DNA from 3 places in the Streptomyces sp. NPDC018693 genome. Region 1 is predicted to be linked to each of the others. Evidence: riboswitches for the same ligand, from Rfam matches in the RefSeq annotation. Region 1 holds a riboswitch; each other region holds the start of a gene.
What was found. A riboswitch is a leader RNA that binds a small molecule or an ion and turns the genes downstream of it on or off. The one in region 1 is predicted to bind cobalamin.

Region 1 (6,330 bases):
GCGAGCACGGGGATGTGGCGGCGGTGCAGGAAGCCGATGACGTTCAGGGCGTGCTCGCGGGTGGTGCCCAGGCCGTGCACGGCGATCACCCAGGTGCGGCGATCAGCGGGCACGAACCAGGCGGGCAGGGCGCCGAGCTCGCCGGGGACGTCGATGTCGGCGTAGTCCAGGCCGAGGGCGGCGCCGGGGTTGCCTATGTGCACGTTCGGTGTGAGCCAGACCGTGTCGCCGGGGTGGAGGGTGCCGTGGGAGACGCGCTCCAGGCGGCGTACGACGGTGTCGGCGGAGTGGGGTGCGCGGTCGAGGACGGGGCCGACGACCGCGTGGCTGCCGTCACCGGCGAGGCCGTAGGTGCCGGGGCGGAGGCTGGCCAGGTCGCGGGTGAGGGTGATGCGGCCGGCCGCGGTGCCGTGCACGGTGAGCCGGGGCTCGGTGGGCAGGGGGCGGCCGGGGGGCGCCTTCAGGGCGACGTCGCTGGCGAGGCGGCCGGCGGCGACACCGGCCGCGCCGGCGGCCAGGGCTGCGGTGACGGCGACGGCCGTCGCTTTGACAGGGCGCACGGCTCCCAGTGTCGCGGGGGTGTCGGCCGGCGGCCAGTGGTGGGGCGGGGTGGGGTGACGGGTGTGCGCCGGTGGCAGCGGGGGGCGTGCTGGTGACTGCCGGTTCGGCACCGCCGGACCGCACCGCCGTGGTGGATCGCCGTTGCGGCGGGAACCAGGGGGCGGTGGGGGGACGGGACGCAGCCGAGGAGCCGGCAGAGGGAGGCTGGGTAGGACGGGGCGGCGGAGGCGAAGCCCTCGGGGGCAGGGACCGGCGGGAAGAGGGATCAGCGGAGGAAGGCCCGGCGGAAGCGGAGACCGGCGGGAAGACGCGCCGGCGGAGGAAGAGCTGACACCAGCACAGGCCGGCGGGAAGAGCCGCCGGCGGAGGAAGGACCGGCGGCAGCACGGACGGACGTGGCTCAGGTGTGTTGGCCGTAGGTGCGGAGCTTCCGCGTGACCTCGGCTAGTTGTTGGTCCGTCAGGAGGGTCGGTTTCAGGCCGGGGATCGTGGACGCCGTGAGCCACAGGTGGCACATCCACTCCAGTTGGGCTGTGCGGTCGTATGCCTGGTCGAGGGTGGTGCCGTAGGTGATGGTGCCGTGGTTCTGGAGGAGGCAGCCGGTGCGGTCGGCGAGGGCGCGGAGCATGTTCTCGGCCAACTCCTGGCTGCCGTAGGTCGCGTAGGGCGCGACCCGGACGGGTCCGCCGAGCGCGGCCGTCATGTAGTGGATGACGGGCAGCTCGGACAGGAGCGTGGAGACCGCCGTGGCGTGCACGGCGTGGGTGTGCACGACGGCGCCGGCGTCGGTGGCGCGGTAGACGGCGAGGTGCATGGGCAGCTCGCTGGTCGGGACGAGCGTGCCGAGGACCTGTCGGCCGTCGAGGTCGACGCCCGTGACGTCGTCCGGGCCGAGCCGGTCGTAGGGCACGCCGGAGGGTGTGACCAGCACGGTGTCGCCGACGCGCACCGAGACGTTGCCGGAGGCGCCGACGACCAGTCCGTCGGCGACGGTGCGGCGGGCGGCCGCCACGAGCGCCTCCCACGCACGGGCCTCCGCGTCGCTCGCACGTCTCCCCCACGGCTCTCCCGGCTCCGGTGTGCCGCCCCGGGTGCCCCCGGTCTCCCGCTGCTCGCGTCGCTGCTCAGCCATGCCGCGATCCTGCCAGGCGCGGGCCCGGTCCGCCGGTGGGTGTGCGCGCACTGCAGGGCGGAGCCCGGGGGTCCGGCAGGGCGCATATCCGCATTCATCCCGTAGTCGAGGCGATTGGCCGGATATCGGCGGGTGTTGATCGATCTTTCAGTAATCTCCCGGTCGCGTTCGACGTGCACCCACACACAGCCATATCGGGGGGAACCATGGTCCACGCCCGCGTCCGTCCCATCGGGATCCTCACCGCGGCGGTGACCGCACTGGCCGCGCTCACCGCGCTCACCGCGCCGCCCGCCGAGGCGGCGCAGCTGCCCCGGGGGCATGACGTCTCCTCGCACCAGAGGGACGTCGACTGGGCGGCGACCCGGGCGAAGGGAGCGAGCTTCGTCTACGTCAAGGCGACCGAGTCCGTCGGCTACCGCAACCCGTACTTCGCCGGGCAGTACGACGGGGCGCGCGGCGCGGGTCTGATCCGTGGCGCGTATCACTTCGCGCTGCCGGACCGGGGGCCCGGTGAGGCCCAGGCCGCGTTCTTCGTCCGCAACGGCGGCGCCTGGAGCGCGGACGGATGGACGCTGCCGCCCGCGCTGGACATCGAATACAACCCGTACGACCGCGGGAAGCGGTGCTACGGGCTGAGCCCGGCGCGGATGGTCGACTGGATCCGGGCCTTCAGCGACGAGACGCACCGGCTCACCGGTCGCCGTCCGGTGATCTACACGACCACCCACTGGTGGAACCAGTGCACGGACGGCAGTACCGCCTTCGCCGCGGAGCACGCCCTGTGGATCGCCCGGTACCGCACGCGGGAGGCGGGGGCACTGCCGGCGGGTTGGTCGACGTGGACGTTCTGGCAGTACGACAACGGCGGGGAGCTGCCGGGTGACCAGAATCTCTTCAACGGGTCCAGCGACCGGCTGAGGCGGTTCGCGCAAGGCTCTTGGGTCTGAGCAGGCCCGTAGGACACTCCTACGCCCGCATCAGTTCACCTTCCGTTCACCCAGGTTGCCTACGGTCCAACGGCCAATGACTTCGAACGATTGCCTGGGTAAATGGAAAACTTCTCGCTGATCCTCGCGATTGTGGTGGTAACTGCACTCGCGTTCGATTTCACGAACGGTTTTCACGACACCGCCAACGCGATGGCCACGACCATCTCGACCGGTGCGCTCAAGCCCAAGGTCGCGGTGGCCATGTCCGCCGTGCTCAACCTGGTGGGCGCTTTCCTCTCCGTGGAGGTCGCCAACACGATCTCCAAAGGTCTCGTCGACGAGACGGGCATCCGTCCCGAGGTCATCTTCGCCGCGTTGGTCGGCGCGATCCTCTGGAACCTGCTGACCTGGCTGGTGGGCCTCCCCTCCAGCTCCTCGCACGCCCTGATGGGCGGCCTGATCGGCGCCGCCGTCGCCTCCGCCGGCATCGGCGCGGTCCACGGCGACGTCCTCGTCACCAAGGTGCTGATCCCGGCGATCGCCGCGCCGATCGTCGCCGGTGTCGCCGCGATGCTCGCGACCCGGGTGACGTACTCGCTCGGCAAGAAGGCCGACGACAAGGCGTCCAAGAAGGGCTACCGCGCCGGTCAGATCGCCTCGGCCGGCCTGGTCTCCCTGGCCCACGGCACCAACGACGCGCAGAAGACGATGGGTGTCATCACCCTCGCCCTGGTCGCCGGCGGCGCCGTCGCGCCCGACTCCGACCCGCCCATGTGGGTGATCCTCTCCGCGGGCATCGCCATCGCGCTCGGCACCTACCTCGGCGGCTGGCGCATCATCCGCACCATGGGCAAGGGCCTGACCGACCTCCAGCCGCAGCAGGGCTTCGCCGCCCAGACCAGCGCCGCGACGGTCATCCTGGCCTCCTCCCACCTGGGCTTCTCCCTCTCCACCACGCACTCCGTCTCCGGTTCGGTGATGGGCGCGGGCCTCGGCCGCAAGGGCGGTGTCGTCCGCTGGTCGACCGCCACCCGGATGTTCGTCGCCTGGGGTCTGACGCTGCCGGCCGCCGCGCTCGTCGCCGCGCTCGCCGAGTACGTGACGGGCTTCGGTGACTGGGGCACGGCCCTCGTCGCGGTCTTCCTGGTCGCCTCCAGCGCCGCCATCTGGAAGATCTCCCGTCGTGAGATCGTCGACCACACCAACGTCAACGACACGGACGCCGACGAGCCGGCCGGTGTGGTCACCACCGCGATCGCCGCCGTCACCCCGCCCCCGACGGGCGGCCAGGCGGCCGACGAGCTCGCGGCCGTCATCCCCGCCCCCACGGCCGAGCCGGCCACCACGCCGGCCACCACGGCCTGAGCCCCGCCCACCCGGTACCCCCAAGGAAGCATCACCATGAAGATCGACTGGGCAGCCCTGGGCTCCGTCTTCGGCGTCAGCCTCGCCGTCACCGTGGGCCTCGTCACCCTCTTCACCCTCGGCATCGCCGGCCTCTCCCGCCGCGAGCGGGCGCAGTCCGAGGGCGGCTCGGCCGTCCTCGCGACGACCGGCGCGTACGCCTGCTTCGCGGCGTGCGCGGCCGCGGTGGCGTACGGCATCTCCTTGATCGTGGCCTGAGCCACACGGATCGGCTTCCGCCCTGTCCGGGACCTCACCGAGGTTTCCGACAGGGCGGAGTCATGTCGTCGTCGAAAGCCGGGTGTGGGGTTCTGCACACTCTCCCCTTGCAGGTCAACGGCAAGTTGACGGCCCTTCCGAAGGCGTGGTGGACTGCCGGGGCCATGTACGGCGGCAGGAGAGGAAGCCGGTGTGAATCCGGCGCGGTCCCGCCACTGTCACCGGGGTAGAACCCCCCCCGGGAGCCAGGAACTCTCACCGCCGGTCTCGTCGAACCAGGGCGTGGACACCCTGAGTGAGGACATATCGCCATGCGCGGCTGCCGATCTAGGTTCAGGTTCAGTACCGGGGTCCTTCCCTGCCCCGTGGTCGGCTGAGCCGATGCGGGCCGATCGCGTCTTCGCGTACGGCGCCGCCGCCGGCCTCCTCGGTGACCTCCTCCTCGGCGATCCGCGCCGGGGGCATCCGGTCGCCGCGTTCGGGCGGGCCGCCGGAGCCGTGGAACGGGTGCTGTGGCGCGACCACCGCGGGTGGGGCGCGCTGCACGCCGCCGTGTGCGCCGGTGGCGCCGTGGCGCTCGGCGCGCTCGCGTCCCGTGCCGTACGGAACTCCCCCGCCGCCTCCGTCGCGCTGACCGGCGCCGCCACCTGGGCCGTCGTCGGCGGGACCTCGCTCAGCCGCGAGGCCCGAACCATCGGGCGGGCCCTGGAGGCGGGCGATGTGGAGGCCGCGCGGGCCCGGCTGCCGCATCTGTGCGGACGGGATCCGCAGGCGCTGGACGCGGACGGGATCGCCCGGGCCGTTGTCGAGTCCGTCGCCGAGAACACGTCCGACGCGGTGGTGGGGGCGCTGGTCTGGGGGGCCGTGGCCGGGGTGCCGGGGCTCGTCGGGTTTCGGGCTGTCAACACCCTTGATGCGATGGTCGGTCACAAGTCCGATCGGTATCGGCGGTTCGGGTGGGCGTCGGCGCGGCTGGACGATGTCGCCGGCTGGCCGGGGGCGCGGGTCACCGCCGTGCTCGCGGTACTGGCCGGAGGGGATCCGCGCGGGGCCGTGCGGGCTTGGCGGGCGGATGCGGGGAAGCATCCGAGCCCCAACGCGGGGCCCGTCGAGGCGGCGTTCGCGGGCGCGCTCGGGGTACGGCTCGGGGGGACCTTGTCGTATGGCGGGCGGATCGAGCATCGGCCTGTGCTGAATGGGGAGGGGCGTGCGGTGGAAGTCGGGGACATCGGCAGGGCTGTTCGGCTGTCTCGGCGGGTCGGGTGGTCGGCGTTGGGGGTGAGTGCGGCTGGGGCGGTGCTGCGGGCGTGCGCCGCAAGGCGCCCGGGAGGTACCCCCCTCGCCCTGCGGAACGACTGCCCACAGCGGTCGACGCAGCGGACGGGGCGGGGCGTATGAGCGGCGGCGGGCTTCTGGTCGCCGGGACCACCTCCGACGCCGGGAAGAGTGTCGTCACCGCCGGGATCTGTCGGTGGCTGGTGCGGCAGGGGGTCAAGGTCGCGCCGTTCAAGGCGCAGAACATGTCGCTGAACTCGTACGTCACCCGGGAGGGTGCCGAGATCGGGCGGGCGCAGGCCATGCAGGCGCAGGCGTGCCGGGTCGAGCCGACCGCGCTGATGAACCCGGTGCTGCTCAAGCCGGGCGGCGAGCAGAGCAGTCAGGTCGTGCTGCTCGGCAAGCCGGTCGGTGAGCTGAGTGCGCGCGGGTATCACGGCGGGCGGCAGCAGAAGCTGCTCGGGACCGTGCTGGAGTGCCTCGCCGAGTTGCGGGGCACGTATGACGCGGTGATCTGTGAGGGGGCGGGCAGTCCCGCCGAGATCAATCTGCGGCGGACCGACATCGTCAACATGGGCATCGCGCGCAACGCCCGGCTGCCCGTGCTGGTGGTGGGTGACATCGACCGGGGCGGCGTGTTCGCCTCCTTCTTCGGGACCGTGGCGCTGCTGTCGCGGGAGGACCAGGAGCTGGTCGCCGGGTTCCTGGTCAACAAGTTCCGCGGGGACGTCTCCCTGCTGGAGCCTGGCCTGGACATGCTGCACGGGCTCACCGGGCGGCGTACGTACGGCGTACTGCCCTTCCGGC
Region 2 (6,330 bases), on a different contig from region 1:
TGCCGCGCGGGCGGCACCCGCCGGAGCGGAGATCAGAAGTCCTCGTCCAGGTCGACCGTGCCCTCGACGGCGACCTGGTACGCCGACGGGCGCCGCTCGAAGAAGTTGGTCAGCTCCTGGACGCCCTGCAACTCCATGAAGGAGAAGGGGTTGTCCGAGCCGTAGACGGGGGCGAAGCCCAGCCGGGTCAGCCGCTGGTCGGCGACGCACTCCAGGTACTGGCGCATCGACTCGGTGTTCATGCCCGGCAGCCCGTCGCCGCACAGGTCACGGGCGAACTGCAGCTCGGCCTCGACGGCCTCCCGCAGCATGTCGGTGACCTGCTGCTGGAGCTGGTCGTCGAAGAGCTCCGGCTCCTCCTTGCGGACGGTGTCGACCACGTCGAACGCGAAGGACATGTGCATGGTCTCGTCGCGGAACACCCAGTTGGTGCCGGTGGCGAGGCCGTGCAGCAGACCCCGGCTGCGGAACCAGTAGACGTACGCGAAGGCGCCGTAGAAGAACAGGCCCTCGATGCACGCGGCGAAGCAGATCAGGTTCAGCAGGAAGCGGCGGCGGTCGGCCTTGGACTCCAGGCGGTCCAGCTTCTCGACCTCGTTGATCCACTTGAAGCAGAACTCGGCCTTCTCGCGGATGGAGGGGATGTTCTCCACCGCGTCGAAGGCGGCCGCGCGGTCGTCCGGGTCGGGCAGATAGGTGTCCAGCAGCGTCAGATAGAACTGGACGTGCACGGCCTCCTCGAACAGCTGGCGGCTCAGATAGAGCCGTGCCTCGGGGGAGTTGATGTGCTTGTACAGCGTCAGCACCAGGTTGTTCGCGACGATCGAGTCGCCCGTCGCGAAGAAGGCCACCAGCCGGCCGATCAGATGCTGCTCGGCCGGGGTCAGCCTGGCGAGGTCGGCGACGTCCGAGTGGAGGTCGACCTCCTCCACGGTCCAGGTGTTCTTGATGGCGTCCCGGTAGCGCTCGTAGAAGTCCGGGTAGCGCATGGGGCGCAGAGTCAGCTCGAAGCCCGGGTCGAGAAGGTTGGCGTTACGGGTGGTCATTACTGGCATGCCTCGCAGGACTCGGGGTTTTCCAGGGAGCAGGCGACCGCGTCGGGGTCGGCGGCCTGCTGGACGGGCACGGTGGCCCCCGCCTGGGCCGCGCGGGCGATGCGGGTCGCCGGGCGGGAACGCAGGTAGTACGTCGTCTTCAGGCCCGACTTCCAGGCGTACGCGTACATCGAGGAGAGCTTGCCGATGGTCGGCGTCTCCATGAAGAGGTTCAGGGACTGGGCCTGGTCCAGGTACGGGGTCCGCGCGGCGGCCATGTCGATCAGGCCGCGCTGCGGGATCTCCCACGCCGTGCGGTACAGGGCGCGTACGTCGGCCGGGACCCACGCGAAGTCCTGCACCGAGCCGTTCGAGTCGCGCAGCGCCTCCCGGGTGCGGGCGTCCCACACGCCGAGGTCCTTCAGGTCCTGCACCAGGTAGGAGTTGACCTGGAGGAACTCGCCGGACAGGGTCTCGCGCTTGAACAGGTTGGACACCTGCGGCTCGATGCACTCGTACACGCCCGCGATCGAGGCGATGGTGGCGGTGGGCGCGATGGCCAGGAGCAGGCTGTTGCGCAGGCCGGTGGCGGCGATCCGCTCCCGCAGCGCCGCCCAGCGCTCGGGCCAGGCCCGCTCGACGTCGTAGTGGTCCGGGTGCAGCACACCCCGCGCGGTACGGGTCTTCTCCCAGGCGGGCAGCGGGCCGTTGCGCTCGGCCAGGTCGGCGGACGCCTCGTACGCGGCGAGCATGATCCGCTCGGCGATGCGGGTGGAGAGCCGCTTCGCCTCCGCGGAGTCGAAGGGCAGCCGCAGCTTGAAGAAGACGTCCTGAAGGCCCATCGCGCCCAGGCCCACCGGGCGCCACCTGGCGTTGGAGCGGCCCGCCTGCTCGGTCGGGTAGAAGTTGATGTCGACGACGCGGTCGAGGAAGGTGACGGCGGTGCGGACGGTCGCGTCGAGCCGCTCCCAGTCGATGTCGCCGGTCGTGCGGTCCACGAAGGCGCCGAGGTTGACGGAGCCCAGGTTGCACACCGCCGTCTCGCCGTCGCTGGTGACCTCCAGGATCTCCGTGCAGAGGTTGGAGGAGTGGATGACGTGACCCGGCTCGGCCGTCTGGTTGGCGGTGCGGTTCGCGGCGTCCTTGAAGGTCATCCAGCCGTTGCCGGTCTGGGCGAGGGTGCGCATCATCCGGCCGTACAGCTCACGCGCCGGGATGGTCTTCTTCGCGAGGCCGGCCGCCTCCGCCGCGCGGTACGCGGCGTCGAACTCCTCGCCCCACAGGTCCACCAGCTCGGGCACGTCGGCCGGGGAGAACAGGGACCACGACTCGTCGGCGTTGACCCGGCGCATGAACTCGTCCGGGATCCAGTGGGCGAGGTTCAGATTGTGCGTACGGCGGGCGTCCTCACCGGTGTTGTCGCGCAGTTCCAGGAACTCCTCGATGTCGGAGTGCCAGGTCTCCAGGTAGACCGCGGCCGCGCCCTTGCGCCGGCCGCCCTGGTTCACGGCGGCGACGGAGGCGTCGAGGGTCTTCAGGAACGGCACGATGCCGTTGGAGTGGCCGTTGGTGCCGCGGATCAGCGAACCCCGGGAGCGGATACGGGAGTACGACAGCCCGATGCCGCCGGCGTGCTTGGAGAGGCGGGCGACCTGGTGGTAGCGGTCGTAGAGCGAGTCCAGCTCGTCGAGCGGGGAGTCGAGGAGGTAACAGGACGACATCTGGGGGTGCCGCGTGCCGGAGTTGAAGAGGGTGGGGGAGGAGGGGAGGTAGTCGAGGCGGCTCATGAGCCCGTAGAGCGCGGCGACCTCGTCGACCGAGCGGACGGTGTCGTCCTCGGCGAGGCCGGCGGCGACCCGCAGCAGGAAGTGCTGGGGCGTCTCGACGACCTTGCGGGTGAGGGGGTGGCGCAGCAGGTAGCGGCTGTGCAGGGTGCGCAGGCCGAAGTAGCCGAAGCGGTCGTCGGCGCCGGTGTCGACCAGCGCGTCGAGCCGCTCGGCGTGCAGCCGGACGAACCCGGCGGTGCGGTCGGCGATGAGGCCCTCGCGGTGTCCGACGGCGACCGACTCCGTGAACGTGGTCACGCCCTGGGAGGCGGCCTCGGCGCGGATAGCGATGGTCAGCAGCCGGGCGGCCAGCTTCGAGTAGGCGGGGTCCTCGGAGATCAGACCGGCGGCCGCCTCCGTGGCCAGCTCGCGCAGCTCCGCCTCGTCGGCGTGGGCCGACCGGCCGCGCAGCGCGGCGGCGGCGACCCGGCCGGGGTCGGCGTCGGGGAGGTCGGCGGTCAGCTTGGTGAGGGTCCGCAGCAAGGACGTGCCCGGAGCGTCCTCGTCGATGTGGACGGCTGAAACCGGGTCTGCTGGCGCGATGGTCACGTGGGGGCTCTCCCTCGCTCGGCACGGGGGCCTCGCGCAGGAAGGCAGGGGGCAGCACACGAGCGCACGCGGCGTCGCGTCCACCGGCCCATTCCACGAGGCCCGGACGTCAGGGGCACACCGGCCGGACGGCCGGGTGCGCTGTCGGCAGGTCCTCGGACTGACTCCTGTGCACGGCGTCTCTGGGAACGCACATGCACAAGTACACCGTTGCGGGACAGTTCCGGATTCGCACCGGATTCCCCTGCGGCGACAGCGAGCATGAGCATACATCTTGTGCCGGGGCGCCGGAGCACCACCAGATGTTGTGTCGGAGCGACTTCAGAGGGTCAACTCATAGGTGAGGAGCGTGAAGTCGGAGCCCGGGATCGGCTTCCAGTCGCGCTCGGGGGCGCGGGTGAAGCCGAGACGTTCGTAGATGCGGTGGGCGGAGCGCATCGCGGGCTGGGTCGACAGGACGATACCGGTGCGGTCGCCCGCGGCCCTCGCACGGTCGACGCACGCCCGTACGAGGGCCTCGCCGACGCCTCTGCCGCGAGCTGCGCGGGCTACGGCCAGCATCCGGATCTCGGCTTCCGCGGGGCGCGCCAGGTCGGCCATGGGGCCGGGGGAGGGGACGTAGGTGACGCCGCCGAGGAGGTCGTCCCCGTCGACGGCGACAAGGATCTCGGCGGCGGAGGCTCGTTCGGCGACGTCCTTGAGTTCGGTGAGGTACCAGGCGCTCTCGGGGAAGGTGAGGAGGTCGTCGTCGAGGTATGCCTGGGCGGTGAGCTCGCCGAGGGTGCCGTACTCGGTGGGGATTGCGGGGCGGATCGCGATGTCCATGCGGGTGAGTGTGCATGAAGCGGGCCGCCGTGGTGGTTCCTGTCGGCGGCCCGCTGCGGGTTGTGGTGGGCTGGTCGGGTGCGGGCGGCGGAGCCGCATGTGGATACAGCCCCGCGCCCCCAGGTGGGTTCAGTGACCGGCGGTCACGGGGAGCTCCTTCTTCACTCCGGGGTCGCCCGCGTCCGCCGTGTAGTCCTCGGGGCTGGTTTCGTCGGTGCCCTCGGGGGCCTTGGCGGCCTTCAGGACGAAGGTGAGGACGATCGTGACCGCGACGTTGATGACGAAGGCCGTGAGGCCGATGTAGCCGATCTCGCCGATGCCGGGGATCTCCTTCGAGGAGCCGCCGAAGTGCTTCTGGGTGGGGGAGGCGACGCCGTAGGCCGCGATCGTGCCGTACGCCATGCCGACCGCCCAGCCCGCGAGCAGTGCCCAGCGGTGGAACCAGCGGGTGAAGAGGCCACCGACGAGGGCGGGGAAGGTCTGGAGGATCCAGATGCCGCCCAGCAGCTGGAAGTTGATCGCCACCGTCTTGTCCATGGTCAGGACGAAGGCCAGGGCGCCCACCTTCACCAGGAGGGAGACCAGCTTGGAGACCTTGGTCTCCTGAGCCGGGGTCGCGTCCGGCTTGATGAAGTCCTTGTAGATGTTGCGGGTGAAGAGGTTCGCCGCCGCGATGGACATGATGGCCGCCGGGACGAGCGCGCCGATGCCGATCGCCGCGAAGGCGACGCCCGCGAACCAGTCCGGGAACATGTTCTCGAACAGCTGCGGGATCGCGAGCTGCCCGTTGTCGACCTTGACCCCGGCCGCGATCGCCATGAAGCCGAGCAGGGCGAGCATGCCCAGCATGAGGGAGTACAGCGGCAGGATGGTGGTGTTGCGGCGGATCACCTCGCGGCTCCGGGAGGAGAGCGTCGCGGTGATCGAGTGCGGGTACATGAACAGGGCGAGCGCGGAGCCGAACGCGAGCGTCGCGTAACCCCACTGCCCGGCCTCCGGCGGGATCAGTCCGCCCTTGCCCGCCGTCGTGAACTTCTCGTCCGCCGCGGCGAAGATGTCGTCGAAGCCGCCCAGCTTGATCGGGATGTAGATGATCGCCACCGCGATGACGAGGTAGATCAGGGTGTCCTTGACGAACGCGATCAGGGCGGGGGCGCGCAGGCCGGAGGAGTAGGTGTAGGCCGCGAGCACACCGAAGGCGATGAACAGCGGCAGGTCCTTGATGAACCAGTGGGTGTTCTCGCCGCCGCCGACGCCCATCACGTCCAGCACCGCCTGGATGCCGACGAGCTGCAGCGCGATGTACGGCATCGTGGCCAGCAGTCCGGTCAGCGCCACCGCGAGCGACAGGCCCTTGGAGCCGAAGCGGCCGCGCACGAAGTCGGACGTCGTCACATAGCCGTGCTTGTGGGAGACCGACCACAGACGGGGCAGGAACGTGAAGATCAGCGGGTAGACGAGGATCGTGTACGGCACCGCGAAGAAGCCGGCCGCGCCCGCCGCGTAGATCGCCGCCGGTACGGCGACGAAGGTGTACGCCGTGTAGAGGTCACCGCCGAGCAGGAACCAGGTGACCCAGGTGCCGAACGACCGTCCGCCCAGGCCCCATTCGTCGAGGCTGTGCTCGTTCTCGGCCCGGCGCCAGCGCGACGCCAGGAAGCCCATGACGGTGACGGCCAGGAAGAAGAAGATGAAGACGGCGAGTGCCACGCCGTTCACGCCGTCGTTCACGCGTCCGCACCGCCCTTCGTGGCGGCACGGGCGCGCTGGTCACGCTGCCACAGCTTGTACGCGATCATCGTGAGCGCGGTGGAGAGCAGCACCCACAGCATCTGGTACCAGTAGAAGAACGGCATGCCGGCGAACTCGGGGTCCGCCTTGGCGTACGAACCGACCCACAGCATCGCCACGAAGGGCGCGAGCAGGCAGAGGGCGATGACGACGCGCACGGGCGTCACCACCGGCCCTCCGGGTGTCTTGTCCGGGGCTTGAGGCATCTGGCGGCTCCGTCACCTAACAGCTCACATGATCAATGAGCAGGCAATGTAGGTGACGGATAAAGCCAACGGAAGACCCAGTCCACATGTTGTCCTGTC
Region 3 (6,330 bases), on a different contig from region 1:
GGCGCCGTCGTCTTCGACTCCGCCGAGGCGGTACGGCGGGCCGCGGCCGGCGAGCCCACCGTGCTGGTGCGCCGCGAGACCACCCCCGACGACCTGCCCGGCATGATCGCCGCGCAGGCGGTGCTCACCAGCCGGGGCGGCAAGACCAGCCACGCGGCCGTGGTCGCCCGCGGCATGGGCAAGGTGTGCGTGTGCGGTGCCGAGGAACTCGCCGTCGACACCGAGGCCCGGCGGTTCACGACCGCCTCCGGGACCGTGGTCCGCGAGGGCGACACGGTGTCCGTCGACGGCACCGCCGGCACCGTCCACCTCGGCGCCCTCCCGCTCACCGCCTCGGCCGTGGCCGGCGCCCTGGAGACGGGGACGGCGACCGGACCGCTCACCACGGCCGTCCTGGAGTCCCTCGGCCACGCCGACTCGGTACGCCGCCTGGAGGTGCGCGCCAACGCCGACACCCCCGAGGACGCCGTCCGCGCCCGCGCGCTGGGCGCCCAGGGCATCGGGCTGTGCCGCACCGAGCACATGTTCCTCGGGGAGCGGCGGGAACTCGTCGAGGCGATGATCCTGGCCCGCGACGACACCGCCCGCGAGCGGGCGCTGGCCGCGCTGCTGCCGCTGCAGCGCTCCGACTTCACCGGCATCCTGGAGGCGATGGACGGCCTGCCGGTCACCATCCGCCTCATCGACCCGCCGCTGCACGAGTTCCTGCCCGACCGCACCGAACTCGCCGTCCGCATCGCCAAGGCCGAGGAGCCCGACCCGTACGACCGGGCCCTGCTCGAAGCCGTCGAGCGCGTCCACGAACAGAACCCCATGCTGGGCCTGCGCGGGGTGCGGCTGGGCCTGGCCGTGCCCGGGCTGATGGCCATGCAGGTGCGGGCGATCGCCGAGGCGGTGGTCCGGCGCCTCGCCGACGGGGGCCGGCCGCGCGCCGAGATCATGATCCCGCTGGTCGGGACCGTCGAGGAGCTGCGGCTGGCGCGCGCGGAGGCCGAACGCGTCCTCGCGGAGGTCGCCGCCGAGACCGGCACCGCCCTCGACTGCCCCATCGGCACCATGATCGAACTGCCGCGCGCCGCGCTCACCGCCGGCCGCATCGCCCGGTCCGCCGACTTCTTCTCCTTCGGCACCAACGACCTCACCCAGACCACCTGGGGTCTGTCCCGCGACGACGCCGAGGCGTCCTTCTTCCCGCTCTACATGGAGAAGGGCGTGTTCGAGGTGTCGCCGTTCGAGACGCTCGACCAGGAGGGCGTGGGCCGGCTGGTCGAGCTGGCCGTCGACGCGGGACGCGCCGTCAACCCGGATCTGGAGACCGGGGTGTGCGGCGAACACGGCGGCGACCCCGACTCGATCCACTTCTTCCACCACGCGGGCCTGGACTACGTCTCCTGCTCGCCCTTCCGGATCCCGGCCGCCCGACTGGAGGCCGGCCGGGCGGCCCTCGCGGAGACGACGGGGACCAGCGACACCCGGTGACCCGGTCATGACGCCGGGGGCGGTGCCCGACGGCACCGCCCCCGGTCGGGGAACGGATCAGGTGGTGCGATCACCCTTCGGCTTGCCCCGCTGGTCGGGGGTGCCGTGCGGCGGTGGGCTGAAGGGCTGCGGCGAGGTCGCCGGCGACACCGGGGAACCGGTCTGCCGCTCGGACTGCTCCGGACGCAGGGCACCCGGATCGCCGGACGTCGGCTCGGCGCCCGCCTCCAGCTGCTCCAGCCGGGACGTCAGCACCTCGGTGATCGGCAGCCGGTCGGCGTGGGTCCGCTCATAGGCGAGGAGCTCCTCCACCTCCCCGGCGGTCAGAGAACGCACCCGGCTCTCCAGACCTCCGATCGGCAGATGGTCGTAGTCGGGCAGTGGCAGGCTGCTGCGGCCGGGGTCGGCCATGGATCTCACTTCCGTTCCTACGGTGGTCCGACGCCGGCCGCAGGCGGGTGCGCCTCAGTGCGCGCCCAGGCCGCCGCCGCCGAACGAGCCGCTGCTGCCCTTGCTCCAGCGCGGCCGCTTCGTCGACGTGCTCGGCCGGGTCTGCATGTTGGTCAGTTCGTACGGGGTCAGAGGACGACCGCCCTCGGGGGTCCGGGGCACCTCGTCGGGTTCCCGGTTCTCCCGGATCTCGTGCACCGGACCGCCCGGCGGCACATGCGGTTGCTCCTCGGGGCGCGGCCGGGGCGGCTCGCGCAGCTTGATTCGGTTGCCCAGCCAGAAGGCGCCGCCCAGCATGGCCACCACGGCCAGTGCGACCGCGAACAGCGCCAGGCTGAGCAGGCCGCTGGTGGCGGCCAACTGCACGGATGCACTACTCATACCAGCCGAATACCCCTCCAACCGGGCGTGAACCGCGTCCGGACCCCGTCCCGGGTTCCCCTCACACACCGTCGCCAAACCGGCGCACGCCGTGCGGCGGGGGCAGGTTTGGCCCGTGCGCTCGGGGCTACTCGCGCGGTGTGACTTCGTCGCCCACCCAGCAGGAGCTCTACCGGTTCCTGGAGGAGCGTTTCGCGTGCGCGCAGGCGTGTACCGAGTGTGCGCGCCTCTGCGCGATGCGTGCGAGCCTCGTGGACCCGACCGGCTCCGGACAGCACGAACCCGCCCGCCGGAAGGGGATCATGTGCGCCGAGGCGTGCGACGCGACCTGCCGGGTCCTGTCCGAACAGAACCGCCTCGACGAGACCGGCCTCCGCGTCCAGCTGGAATGGTGCCGGGCCGTATGCCTGGAAAGCGCCGACACCTTCGACACGGAACCAGACGCCGAGGCGGCGTCCCGAGCCTGCCGCTCCTGCGCCCAGGCATGCACGGACTTCCTGAGCACGCTGACGTAGGCACGCCCAAGCTCCGGGCAGTCCTGCCGCTGGGGCGCAGCGGCACCCCGCCGGCGCGGGCCAGCGCACCCCCAGCTACGCCCCGCCGTCCAGAGTCCGCCCCATCCGTACGTTCCACCGCCCCGACCGACCGGTGAGCTCCACCACCGTCAGCGGGGGCACATCGGTGCGCCAGAACGCCGACTCCGGCGCCCCCAGAGCCCGTACCGCCGTCGCCCGAACCAGCTCCGGCTCGACCACCGCGACCACCCGCCCCGCCAGTCCGGACACCGACGCGAGCCAGGCCCCCACCCGGTCGCACACCGCCCGCACCGACTCCCCACCGTGCGGCGCGGCCCCCGCATCGGCCAGCCACGCCGCCAGCGCCTCCGGCTCCCGCGCCGCCACTTCCGTGAGCGTCTCACCGCGCCAGCGCCCCGCGTCCATCGCCGCCAGCTCCGGCGCCTCCGCCGCGTGCAGCCCCAACGCCGCCGCCGTCTCCCGGCAGCGCACGGTGGGCGAGACCCAGGCCCGCTCCACCACGCCCAGCGCCCCCGCCGACCCCCGCGCCTGCCGCAGCCCCACCGCGTCCAGCGAGCCCCCGTCCTCGAAGCGCGCCTCACGCAACCCCGCGCTCAGCGCGGGGGAGACCAGCATCAGCCGGACCGTCACAGGACACCTTCCTCACAGTGATCTTCGTCTCGTCGGCGCGGGGCGCCGCATCCGGCACCGCCGTCCCCACCCTCGCCCATGTCCGGGCCGCCGGACCACGTCCAGCCGTGCGCCCCACAGCCAGGATCGCGGCCCAGGAGCAGACCCGGCCCCAGGCGGGGACACGGCGCCCGACCGCCAACAAGCCTCCATCCATGGCTACTTGAGCGCACCGGCTGCCGCGCACGCCCCCCGCGCGGACGGCGGGGAGCCGGAACGGCGGCACCACGTCGGCCCCGCCACGGCGCCCGCGACTCCAGCCCCACCCGCCCCAAACGCCCCGCCAGTTCGTCCACCGCCCCCCTCATGCCCGCCCATCCTGCCGCAGCGACCGACCCGCCCCACCCGGGGGCGCCCGCCACCGCGGCACGCGCCCTTGGCCCGAGCTGCGGTTTCGCGGTACGGTCTCGGGCGAAATCGACGACGGCACGCGGAAGCCGGTGCAACTCCGGCACGGTCGCGCCACTGTGAGTCCGCCGACGCACCTCGGTGCGGGAGGGGATGAGTCAGACCCGCGCCGTCGTCCTGTGCACCACCGAGCCGGGACGCGAGTTCCCCAGGAGGTCCTGCCATGGCGCAGTCCGCCGTCCAGCCCAGCGCTACACCCACCGCCGTACCGACCAAGCTGCCGCTCTCGGCGATCGCCCCCTGGGCGGTCTTCTTCGGCATCCTGATGCTGGTGCTGCTCTACTTCGTCGGCGCCGAACAGGGCGCCACCGCACTGACGTCCGGCGACGGCGTCCACGAGTGGGTGCACGACGCCCGCCACCTGCTCGGCTTCCCCTGCCACTGACGGCGGTGAGGAAACCGACAGCCCCATGAACTCGGCAACCGTCCGTACCCTCCTGGTGCGCGGCATGCTCGCGGGTCTCGCCGCGGGCCTGATCGCCCTGGTCGTCGCCTACTTCCTGGGCGAGCCGCACGTCGACGCGGCCATCGCCTTCGAGGAGGCGCACGCGCACGAACACGGCGGCGCGGAACCCGTGAGCCGTACGATGCAGTCCACCGCGGGCCTGTCCACCGGTGTGCTCGTCTACGGCGTCGCGTTCGGCGGCATCGCCGCCCTCGCGTACTGCTTCGCACTCGGCCGCATCGGCCGCTTCGGGCCGCGCGCGAGCGCGCTGCTCCTGGCGGTCGCCGGCCTGCTCGCCGTCTACGTCGTCCCGTTCCTGAAGTACCCGGCCAACCCGCCGGCCGTCGGCGACCCCGACACCATCGGCCGGCGGACCACCCTGTACTTCCTGATGGTGGTGCTGAGCGTGCTGCTCGCCGTCGCCACCGTGATCCTGGGCAAACGCCTCGCCCCGCGCCTGGGCAACTGGAACGCGACCGTCGCCGCCGGCGCGTTCTTCGTCCTCGTCGTCGGCCTGGCGTACGCCTTCCTGCCGTCCTTCAACGAGGTCCCGGACCATTTCCCGGCCCTGCTGATGTGGAAGTTCCGCCTGGCGGCCCTGGCCGTCCAGGCCACCCTGTGGACCGCCTTCGGGCTGATCTTCGGGGAACTGGCGGAGCGGGCACTGGCCCCCAAGGCCGTACGGCCGGAGTCGCTCACCCGGGCGACTCCCGTACCGCACTGACCCGTTCGGGCACCGTCCAGGCCCCCGTCGCCTCCGGGCACGGGGGTCTTCCCGTCCCGTACTCCTCCCCGCACCAGCATTCCCAATTACTGAAACACGTTCTACGGTGTGCGCCGTCAGGAGACCGGCCCTGTGCAGCCAGGAGGCGACGCCGTGCACCTCGACCACACCCCCGAGCAGCTCCGACTGCGTGCCGAACTACGCGCTTACTTCGCCGATTTGGTGCCCGACAACGCCTACGCCCGGCACGCCGACCCGGTCGCCGCGAAACGCTTCTACCGGACGACCATCCGCCGCCTCGGCACCGACGGCTGGCTCGGCGTCGGCTGGCCGAAGGAGTACGGCGGGCGCGGCCTGACCCCCGTCGAGCAGTTCGTCTTCTTCGACGAGGCCGCCCGGGCCGGCGTACCGCTGCCACTGATGGCGCTCAACACCGTCGGCCCGACGATCATGCGGTACGGCACCGAGGAGCAGAAGGCGTACTTCCTGCCCCGCATCCTCTCCGGCGAGATCGACTTCGCCATCGGCTACAGCGAGCCGGACGCGGGCACGGACCTGGCGTCCCTGCGGACGCGGGCGGTCCGTGAAGGCGACGACTACCTCGTCAACGGCCAGAAGATCTGGACGACCAACGGCGACACCGCGGACTGGGTGTGGCTGGCCGTGCGCACCGACCCCGACGCCCCGCCCCACAAGGGCATCACCATGCTGCTCGTCCCCACCACCGACCCCGGATACTCCTGCACCCTCATCCACACCCTCGCCTCGCACGACACCACCGCCAGCTACTACGAGAACGTCCGCGTCCCCGTCTCCCACCGTGTCGGCGCCGAGAACCATGGCTGGCGGCTGATCACCAACCAGCTCAACCACGAGCGCGTCACCCTCGCCGCACACGGCACCATGGCCATCCGCGCCCTGCACGACGTCCAGCGCTGGGCCACCGGGACCAAACTCGCCGACGGCCGCCGCGTCGTCGACCTCCCCTGGGTGCGCCGCCGCCTCGCCCAGACCCACGTCCGCCTCGACGCCCTGAAGCTGCTCAACTGGCGCATGGTGGGCGCACTCCAGAACGGCACGCTCACCCCCCAGGAGGCATCCGCCGTCAAGGTCTACGGCTCCGAGGCCCGCCGGGACGCCTACGCCTGGCTCCTCGAGATCGTCGCCGCCCCGGGCGCCCTCCAGGAGGGCTCGGCCGGCGCCGTCCTCCACGGCGAACTCGAACGCGGCTACCGCTC

Region 2: another riboswitch for cobalamin. It lies ahead of ACH5AC_RS03035 (ribonucleoside-diphosphate reductase subunit alpha); the one in region 1 lies ahead of ACH5AC_RS21120 (cobalamin biosynthesis protein).
Region 3: another riboswitch for cobalamin. It lies ahead of ACH5AC_RS31045 (CbtB-domain containing protein); the one in region 1 lies ahead of ACH5AC_RS21120 (cobalamin biosynthesis protein).

What each region holds. Positions count from the first base shown of each region.
Region 1 is NZ_JBIRZZ010000007.1:357,156-363,485, reverse strand. It holds gene ACH5AC_RS21145 (alpha/beta hydrolase) at 1-560, opposite strand, end outside; gene ACH5AC_RS21140 (class II aldolase/adducin family protein) at 962-1,693, opposite strand; gene ACH5AC_RS21135 (lysozyme) at 1,900-2,643, shown strand; gene ACH5AC_RS21130 (anion permease) at 2,746-3,990, shown strand; gene ACH5AC_RS21125 (hypothetical protein) at 4,027-4,248, shown strand; cobalamin riboswitch at 4,389-4,525, shown strand; gene ACH5AC_RS21120 (cobalamin biosynthesis protein) at 4,630-5,646, shown strand; gene ACH5AC_RS21115 (cobyric acid synthase) at 5,643-6,330, shown strand, end outside.
Region 2 is NZ_JBIRZZ010000001.1:631,940-638,269, forward strand. It holds gene ACH5AC_RS03030 (ribonucleotide-diphosphate reductase subunit beta) at 33-1,046, opposite strand; gene ACH5AC_RS03035 (ribonucleoside-diphosphate reductase subunit alpha) at 1,046-3,409, opposite strand; cobalamin riboswitch at 3,538-3,724, opposite strand; gene ACH5AC_RS03040 (GNAT family N-acetyltransferase) at 3,731-4,234, opposite strand; gene mctP (monocarboxylate uptake permease MctP) at 4,364-5,965, opposite strand; gene ACH5AC_RS03050 (DUF3311 domain-containing protein) at 5,962-6,231, opposite strand.
Region 3 is NZ_JBIRZZ010000015.1:157,488-163,817, forward strand. It holds gene ppdK (pyruvate, phosphate dikinase) at 1-1,479, shown strand, start outside; gene ACH5AC_RS31025 (hypothetical protein) at 1,537-1,890, opposite strand; gene ACH5AC_RS31030 (DUF6479 family protein) at 1,945-2,310, opposite strand; gene ACH5AC_RS31035 (ferredoxin) at 2,451-2,825, shown strand; gene ACH5AC_RS31040 (histidine phosphatase family protein) at 2,901-3,476, opposite strand; cobalamin riboswitch at 3,901-4,052, shown strand; gene ACH5AC_RS31045 (CbtB-domain containing protein) at 4,087-4,308, shown strand; gene ACH5AC_RS31050 (CbtA family protein) at 4,334-5,092, shown strand; gene ACH5AC_RS31055 (acyl-CoA dehydrogenase family protein) at 5,246-6,330, shown strand, end outside.